Regions from separate parts of the Moellerella wisconsensis genome, predicted to be linked through region 3. Evidence: predicted binding sites of a transcription regulator. Region 3 holds the regulator's gene; each other region holds the start of a gene.
What was found. The regulator ArgR, encoded in region 3, controls arginine synthesis, uptake and breakdown. The targets are predictions, from matches to a motif close to ANTGAATAAAAATACANT.
Positions count from the first base shown of each region.

Region 1 (3,292 bases), 170 kb from region 3:
TAGAACTGATAATCGGTAAATAATCCGCAGCTAATAATAAATTAAGTAGTTTAGGATCACCGGGATGCGCATGACCAACATGCCCTAACTCATCATTCAATTGATTTACAACTGCACTTTGCCCATCACCTAAAGATAGACCTACTGCGTGCAATTGGTATTTAGTCGCCCATGCCAATAAGGTTTTATTCGCAGTTCCAGCCAGAGCCCCGGTAATAATGTCAATCTGATCTGCTGGCGTAACGCGTAACCCCTGCTTTTTAATCACTGGCAATTGCAGTTTTTGCATTAATTCATCGACTAGACAACCACCACCATGAACGATAACTAGCGGCCGTTGATGCGATTGACGATAGGTTTGTAAGGCCGTAAATAATCTTTCCAGCGCTTCTTCGCTGTCCAGTAAAACACCACCTAATTTGATAACTAATGGTTCCATGGCACTGATCCTTAATCTGACTAATAACGCTTCTGGCAAAGGGGTTAATTAAAGTAATGACTGTGTTTCATTAAAGCCAAAACGAATATTCATACACTGAACAGCCTGTGCGGCCGCACCTTTCAATAAGTTGTCTTCTGTGCCTACAATAATCAGATAATCACCATTCAAGACAAAACCAATATCGCAAAAAGGCAATCCAACCACAGATTTCAACGCGGGAACTCCCTGCTCGTATAACCGCACTAAGGGCTTGTTGTGATAAGCCGACTGATATGCGGCTTTAATCTGCTCAGCAGAAACCCCCGACTTAACTTTGCAAGTAATCGTTGCCAGAATACCCCGCGCAAAATTGCCTAAATGTGGCGTGAAGATAACATCAGTGCCAAGATGAGCCGCAATCTCCGGCTGATGGCGATGAGTAAAAATTCCGTACGGCTGTAAGCTAACTTCGCAAAAGCTATTAGTCATTGAAGCTTTACGTCCCGCACCAGAAACTCCGCTCGTCGCATTAATCACAGGCGGCATACTGTTATCTAATAATTTCTCAACCAATAAAGGCTTTAACGCCAATTGAGAAACCGTTGGATAGCAACCTGGTACCGCGATTAATTGAGCCTGTTTAATTTTGTCTGCCTGCCATTCGGCTAGTCCATAAACTGCATTCATTAACCAATGGTTGTTTTTATGTTCGAATCCGTAGTATTTTGGATAAAAATTAGCATCTTGAACACGATAAGCACCTGAGAGATCAAAAACTACACAGCCTGCGGCTAAAAATTGGGGGGCAATATCATGGCTCACCTCATGTGCTGTCGCCAAAAAGACGATATCGATACCTTTTGCAGACTCACTGACATCAGTCAATGGCTGTAAAGACATGTCGATAACGCCTTTATACTGCGGATAGAGATCTGACAGCGACTTACCTGCATCAGTACTTTGTGCTGAGACCATTAACCCCTGTAGTTTTATCTCAGGGTGACGTTGCAGATATGCAGCTAATTCTGCTCCGGTATAACCACTGGCACCAATAATCAGAGTGTTCAACATAAGCTTTCTTTACCTTGTACTCAGTACCCAAACCGTTTAATGTGTATTTTTATTCAAATAAAGTGCATGAATATTGATACTATTAAGGATAAAGGCTGTCAACAGTGAATATTAAATTACCTGCATTTATTGAGCTTTATCGTCAATTAATTGCCACTCCGTCAATTAGTGCTACTGACGCTAAACTCGATCAAAGTAATAAAGTCTTAGTCGAACTGCTGGGATCATGGCTCAAAGATCTCGGTTTTAACGTCAATATCCAACCAGTTCCCGACACTCGAGATAAATACAATCTATTAGCCTCAATAGGAGAAGGTTCAAGAGGTTTACTGCTATGTGGCCATACTGATACCGTTCCTTTTGATGATGGACGCTGGAGCAAAGATCCCTTTACCCTGACCGAACAGAATGGCAAGTTATATGGATTAGGTACGGCGGATATGAAAGGCTTTTTTGCCTTTATTATTGATGCACTCAGAGATATAGATATACAGAAATTACAAAGCCCACTGTATATTCTCGCAACCGCTGACGAAGAAACGTCCATGGCCGGAGCGCGCTATTTTGCGGCAAATACCACATTACGCCCGGACTTCGCGATTATTGGCGAACCTACATCGTTACAACCCATTCGCGCGCACAAAGGACATCTGTCTAATGCAATCCGAATTACTGGACAATCTGGACACTCCAGCGATCCCGCTCGGGGAGTCAATGCGATTGAATTAATGCATGAATCTATCAGTCACTTAATGACCCTACGTAATACACTGAAAGAACGTTATAACAATCCTGCGTTTGTTATTCCTTACCCGACCATGAATTTTGGTCACATTAATGGCGGCGATGCGGCAAATCGGATTTGTGGCTGTTGTGAACTACATATGGATATTCGACCGTTGCCGGGATTAACCTTGCAGGATATTGACGAGTTATTAAATGAAGCTCTTGAGCCCGTGAAACAGCGCTGGCCAGGTCGATTAGAAATTGAAGCTATGCATCCACCTATTCCAGGGTATGAGTGCCCAACAGACCATAAAAAAGTCGCAGTGATTGAAACACTGCTAGGGCAAAAAGCCGATAGCGTCAATTACTGTACTGAAGCGCCATTTATTCAACAATTATGCCCGACATTAGTTCTTGGTCCCGGTTCTATTGAGCAAGCTCATCAGCCCGATGAATTTATCGATATGAAATTTATCGAGCCAACTCGTCAATTAATGACCCAGCTAATCGAACATTTTTGCCTGACAGAATCCGCGTAAATGCTACATCTTGTGAGGTCAGCTCTGTATTGGCTGGCCTCATCCCTGTATTTCCCTATCCTCTGCACTTATTCTTTGCTCTTATCATCTATCTTGTGTGTATCTTAACGTCTATTGGCTAGATGAATTTTTTTCTTGTTGGTATTGAAAAAGTCTCAGCGCGTTATTTGCGTTAAGTATTGACTCAAAAATAATATCAGGTAATCTCTATCTAGACGTCTAAACGTATAGGCGTTTACACGGACAAACATAAATGAACAAACAGCCTCATGATAAGAGAAGCAAAAATATCAATACGAACTCTAAATAATTTGAATTGTAAGCAAAAAATAAATCACTAAGCCTACAACTTGAAATATGACGGGTGATGAAATGCCATAAAGATACAGAGGATACAGGGTATGAGTTTTTTTCACGCAAATCAGCGAGAAGCGCTGAACCAAAGTCTGGCAGAGCTTGATGGCCAAATTAATGTTTCCTTTGAATTTTTCCCACCTCGTACCGAAGAGATGGAACTCACTTTATGGAAATCCAT
Region 1 covers NZ_CP093242.1:3,475,447-3,478,738, forward strand. The annotation lists gene argB (acetylglutamate kinase) at 1-439, opposite strand, end outside; gene argC (N-acetyl-gamma-glutamyl-phosphate reductase) at 488-1,492, opposite strand; gene argE (acetylornithine deacetylase) at 1,597-2,757, shown strand; gene metF (methylenetetrahydrofolate reductase) at 3,159-3,292, shown strand, end outside.
Region 1: a site for ArgR is predicted at 1,533-1,550, ahead of argC (N-acetyl-gamma-glutamyl-phosphate reductase). Genes of this name have one in related genera too.

Region 2 (3,292 bases), 910 kb from region 3:
AAGATATCGGTACTATTCAAGGAACTTGGGACGGTTCAACTGAAACTGCATTGTATTTTTATGGTGAAAGTTTTGCCGCGATGGTGGAATTATTACAACCGTACTTGGATAGTGAACCTTTATGTCAGAAAGCCCGTTTAGTACAAATAGCTTAGGACTAACATTAATAACCAATAAAAAAGCGCTAATTCAATGGAGAAAATAGCGCTTTTATAGCTGGATAAAGTAGATATGTGCTTACGATTAATTATTCTGTTGGTTGTAAATCTAATATTAAAATTTTAGAACGGCGTTGATAGTTATACAGTTCTTGTTTTTTTAATGGCAACATTTCTATTTCTGCGGGTTTAAATCCACGTTCTTGAAACCAATGAATACTGCGAGTAGTTAACACAAAGAGCTTTTCTAATCCTATTTGCTTGGCATGTGAGGAGATGCGATTTAACAAGACTTCTCCTCGGCTGGAACTGCGATAATCGGGATGAACTGCTACGCAGGCCATTTCACCCAATCCTTCTTCAGGATAAGGATAAAGTGCCGCACAAGCGATTGCTAAGTTATCTCGCTCAATAATAGTAAACTTATCTATTTCCATTTCTAGCTGCTCGCGAGAGCGCCTAACCAATATACCTTGTTGTTCCAGTGGACGAATCAGCTCTAAAATTCCCCCGATATCATTAATATTGGCTCGGCGGATTTGCTCTGCACTTTCCATCACAATCTGTGTACCGATACCATCGCGAGAAAATAATTCTTGAATTAAAGAGCCATCTTCTTGGTAACTTAGTAGATGGCTACGGCGTACGCCACGACGACAGGCTTTAGCCGCACCCCGCAGAAAACGTACAGTCCCTGAATAATAATCGCCTTGAGACTCTAATTGCTGAATCAGATCTTCGGCTTCGTTCGGTAGTAATTCGGATAGAATATTACCGTATTTGCCCATAACTCCTTGTGTGGAACAGAAGCCAATCAGTTTTTCAGCCTTCATTTTAATCGCCAGTTGGGTGGCAACTTCTTCGGACGTTAAATTAAAGCTTTCACCGGTTACGGATACCGCAACTGGGCCAATGAGTACGATAGAGCCATTATCTAGTTGACGATTAATCGCATCTTCATCAATTCGGCGGATCCGTCCACTATGATAATAATCAATGCCGTCATCAATACCTAAAGGTTGGGCAATAACAAAATTACCACTGACCACATTAATATGTGCGCCTTGTAATGGAGTATTATTGAGGCTCATTGATAAGCGAGCTGTGATATCTAATTGTAGTGCACCTGAAGCTTGTTTCACATATTCAAGCGTTTTAGCATCCGTGACCCGGGTATTTTTATGGTAAGTGGTTTTATAGTTATTCTCTGTGAGAATACCTTCAATTTGAGGTCGAGCGCCATAAACGACAACAATCCGTATTCCAAGGCTATGAAGTAGGCCGATATCATTGACAATATTAGCAAAGTTTTCATGGGCAATGGCTTCACCACCTAACATAATGATAAATGTTTTACCACGATGTGCGTTTATATAGGGAACCGAATGGCGGAATCCATCAACCAGTTCGGTGCTACGCTCTTTCATAAACACCCTCTCAAAGTGAATTTTTATTCGTAATTAATGTATTTTTATTCTTTTTAAGGGCAAATATCAAGCAAAAGATCCGATAAGTTTTGTAACACAACTCTGATAGGTCTTTACACATCTCTAGATTTTATTGTGTATTCTTAATGACAGTATGCTAATGATTGGTTAAAGTTCGCAGTCTGGTCACTATAATTGGCCTTATTAATTATAAATTTCCCCTTTTCATCCGTTCTAGGTTTGGAATTATTTGATGAGTCACCAAGATCACAATCCGTCAAGGCGTCGCCTGTTACAAGGTGCAGCAGCGGTTATGTTGCTGAGTATTAGCCCTTTCGGTTTAGCGGCTGCTGCCAATATTGTTGCGGTACGTATATGGCCGGCTTCAAGTTATACTCGAGTGACACTGGAATCGAATGTCCCGCTGAAATACCGTCAGTTTGCCTTAGAAAATCCTGATCGCATTGTTGTGGATTTGGAAGGCGTACAATTGAATAATGTTCTTAAGCAGATGACGAGCCAAATTCAAACTCGCGATCCCTTTCTAAAATTGGTGCGCGTGGGGCAATTTGATCCAAAAACGGTGCGCTTAGTTTTTGAAGTAAAAAGTAAAGTTAAGCCGCAAATGTTTACTATTGCACCGGTATCTGAATTTAAAAATCGCTTAGTTATGGATTTTTATCCGGGGCAGGGGGTGAGTACCACTGACGATCCATTATTGGCATTACTTGAGGATTATAATAAAGGCGATTTAGAAGAAAACTTGCCAATCGAATCGAAAAAACCGGGTAAAGCAGGAACCGATAGACCGATTATTATTATGATTGATCCTGGGCATGGTGGTGAAGATCCTGGGGCGATCGGCAAATATAAAACTCGTGAAAAAGATGTGGTTTTACAGATTGCTCGTCGCTTGAAAAAATTGATTGATAACGATCCTTCAATGCGCGCTTATATGACTCGCAACGAAGATGTCTTTATTCCATTAACGGTCAGGGTGGCTAAAGCACGAAAAATGCAGGCAGATTTATTTGTCTCTATTCACGCCGATGCTTTTACTAACCGCTCTGCGCGTGGTTCGTCGGTGTTTGCGTTATCGACTAAAGGAGCGACCAGTAATACTGCGCGTTTCTTGGCTCAAACTCAGAATGAGGCCGATTTAATTGGTGGTGTGAGCAAAAGTGGCGATAAATATTTAGATCATACGATGTTTGATTTACTGCAAACGGCAACAATTAACGATAGTCTTAAATTCGGCGATGAAGTACTTAAACGCATGAAAAGCGTCAATAAATTGCATAAAAATAAAGTGGATCAAGCTGGTTTCGCGGTATTAAAAGCACCGGATATTCCCTCTATTTTAGTTGAAACTGCATTTATCAGTAATTTAGAAGAAGAGCGAAAATTAAAAACGGCAAAATTTCAGCAACAGATGGCCGAATCAATTTTCCAAGGAATAAAAGCTTATTTTCGTAATGGAGGCGATGTCGCACGCCGTCGCTAGTTGAAGCTTAGTACCTAAATCAGTGGTGACAATAAGCTTAAATAACATTAGATTATGCTATTTTGCCATGGATGGTAATCTTATCGTTTAATTTATATATTGAATTGCTATCACGCGATGGGAAATTCCATGTAACTTTTTGTATTATAATTATTACATGATTAATAGTTAGTGTGTTCTTATCGATTTGTGAAGAATATTAT
Region 2 covers NZ_CP093242.1:627,644-630,935, forward strand. The annotation lists gene MNY66_RS02615 (hypothetical protein) at 1-155, shown strand, start outside; gene argA (amino-acid N-acetyltransferase) at 248-1,585, opposite strand; gene amiC (N-acetylmuramoyl-L-alanine amidase AmiC) at 1,839-3,089, shown strand.
Region 2: a site for ArgR is predicted at 1,621-1,638, ahead of argA (amino-acid N-acetyltransferase). Genes of this name have one in related genera too.

Region 3 (3,292 bases):
CCAGTTAATGGAGAATTATTAGAACGAAAAATTAGAGATAAGTTACCAACCGCAAATTGAAAGTTACACCATAAAAAAACCGCTGATCACTCAATATGATCAGCGGCTAGCTAGCGAACGAAAGATAAACATAAATTTATCGGTGGTAATTAACCATTAATAAATTTTTCACCCAGCTCAATATCTGCTTTCAAAACATCAAGCATGTTGTTGAGAGCATTTTGTTCAAAGGTGCTTAATTCACCGATAGGTAAGCGTTCCTCAACACCATTTTTACCTAAACGTACAGGTTGAGCAAAGAAACGGGCATGTTGGCCGTCACCTTCGGTGTAAGTACATTCAATAACATTGCTTTCACCTTGTAAGCCACGGATCAGAGATAAACCAAAACGCGCTGCGGCTTGTCCCATAGAAAGCGTCGCTGAACCACCACCGGCTTTAGCTTCTACAACTTCAGTTCCTGCATTTTGAATGCGTTTAGTTAATGCAATGACTTCATCGTCAGTAAAACTTACTCCCGGAACCTGAGACAGCAGAGGCAGAATAGTCACCCCAGAATGGCCACCAATCACTGGTACTTCTGTGGTCTGTGGATTTTTACCTTTCAGTTCAGCAATAAATGTATTTGAACGAATAATATCAAGTGTCGTTACACCAAACAGACGATTTTTATCGTATACACCCGCTTTTTTCAATACTTCAGCGGCGATAGCAACCGTGGTATTTACTGGGTTAGTAATAATACCAATTAATGCTTTTGGGCAAGTAGTGGCTATTTGTTGTACCAAGTTACGCACAATACCAGCATTAACATTAAATAAATCCGCACGATCCATACCCGGTTTACGTGCAACGCCCGCAGAAATGAGCACCACATCGGCACCGTGTAATGCAGGAGTTGCATCTTCACCGGAGAAACCGATCACTTTAACGTCAGTTGGGATATGGCTCAAATCGGCAGCAACGCCTGGAGTTACCGGAGCAATGTCATATAGAGAGAGTTCTGAACCCGCTGGAAGCTGGTTTTTTAACAGAAGGGCGAGTGCTTGACCGATACCACCTGCTGCACCTAGAACGGCAACTTTCATTCTGAAACTCCTTTATTTTCGCTTAAAAGTATTTGAATTCATCTGGTTATATACTTACTGCATTACGTATAAAAAACAATTTGTTAACAGATCTAAAGCCTTACTAACCCAAACAATCTGTGAATTGAATTATGCTATTTTATACAAAATCCTTATCTGTTAATGAGATAACGGACACTTTTTTAACAAATAGTTTTTGTTATAGATATTTATCAACTCTATATAAACCATTACAATTTTCAGGATAAAGACCAGTATTTAATTAACATTTTCATTACAGCTGATAAAATCAGTTATTCAGATAACTTATTCAGTGTGTTCACTAAAAATAACATACTGAATAAAAACAATAAGTTTTTAACTCTTATCTGTGCAATTTTGTTGCATAAAAATTCACATTTACCGATAATACCACTCGATTCATTGTCCCAGGAAAGGTGAATTATGCGCACTCCTTCTAAACAAGAAGATTTAGTTAAGGCTTTCAAAGCGCTGTTAAAGGAAGAAAAATTCAGTTCACAAGGTGAAATTGTAACTGCACTCCAAGAACAGGGTTTCGAAAATATTAATCAATCAAAAATCTCCAGAATGCTGACTAAATTCGGTGCGGTACGCACACGAAATGCAAAAATGGAGATGGTTTATTGTCTGCCCGCCGAAATGGGTGTGCCTACAGCGACCAGTCCTCTGAAAAACCTCGTGTTGGATATTGATTTTAATCATTCCGTCGTAGTTATCAGAACCAGTCCGGGGGCGGCTCAATTAATCGCCCGCCTTCTGGATTCCTTAGGAAAAGCTGAAGGGATTTTAGGCAGTATTGCTGGCGATGACACCATTTTTTCTACCCCAGCAAACGGCTTTACAACCGAGCAACTCTACGAAGCTATTCTTAATTTGTTTGAACAAGAGCTATAGCCACCAGCTGAGTCTGACTCAGTAAAACTAGTGACCATAAAAGTATCGCGCCATTGGCGCGATACTGCTAGGTTGGTTATCGGTTTTATAGCGCGATAAGATTAATAATTTTTATCTGCTTTTTGCTGGGCGATTCTCTGTTCTTTCTGCTGTAAGCTGACCAACAGTTTGTCATGAATGCCGCTAAAACCGCCATTGCTCATTACCAAAATATGATCTCCCGGCTGCGCCGTTTCAACAATCATATTCACCAATGCATCAATATCTGAGCTCCACCGGGCTGACTGAACGCACTTCTCTGCAATTTCAGTGACTAACCATGGAATATTGGTCGGTTGGAACAAAAAGACTTCATCCGCACGCCCTAATGCTGGCGCAATTTCATTCTTACTGACGCCCATTTTCATGGTGTTAGAACGAGGCTCTAGTACTGCAATAATACGAGAAGTACCGCCAACTTTGCTCCTTAATGCTTCTAATGTCGCCAAAATAGCGGTTGGATGATGGGCAAAGTCATCATAAACGCTGACATTATATTCCACCCCACGCAATTCTAAACGACGGCGGGCATTAATAAAGGTATTTAGCGCCTGACAAGCTTCCTTCGGCGGTACGCCCACATGATGAGCGGCAGCAATAGCCATTAGCCCGTTATGCATATTATGAGTGCCGACTAATCCCCACTCAACTTCGCCAGCTTTTTCATTTTGATAGATAATTTCATATTTACTGCCAGAATGATTTAGTTTTTTGGCCTGCCATTCGCCATGCTCACCAACTAAAATTTGTTCACTCCAGCACCCCATGCCAATCGTCTGTTTTAAATTATTGTCGTTATCAGGCATGATAATTCGACCATTACCTGGCACGATACGCACTAAATGATGGAATTGTTTTTGAATAGCTTCTAAATTCTCAAAAATATCAGCATGATCAAACTCTAAATTATTGAGTATCAATGTCCGTGGGCTGTAATGTACAAACTTAGAACGCTTATCAAAAAATGCACAATCATATTCATCAGCTTCAATAACAAAAAATGGGCTGTCGCCAATTTGTGCAGAAACGTCGAAATTGCCCGGAACGCCTCCAATCAGAAAACCCGGTTTATATCCACAATCTTCTAAGATCCAAGCCAACATACCTGCTGTCGTTGTTTTACCGTGAGTCCCTGCAACCGCCAGCACCCAACGTTCGGGTAATACATGGTCATGCAGCCATTGAGGGCCTGAAGTATAAGGCAGGCCTTTTTCAAGCACCGCTTCCACACAGGGATTACCGCGGGTCAT
Region 3 covers NZ_CP093242.1:3,305,566-3,308,857, forward strand. The annotation lists gene MNY66_RS14425 (helix-turn-helix domain-containing protein) at 1-60, shown strand, start outside; gene mdh (malate dehydrogenase) at 150-1,088, opposite strand; gene argR (transcriptional regulator ArgR) at 1,533-2,003, shown strand; gene mpl (UDP-N-acetylmuramate:L-alanyl-gamma-D-glutamyl-meso-diaminopimelate ligase) at 2,105-3,292, opposite strand, start outside.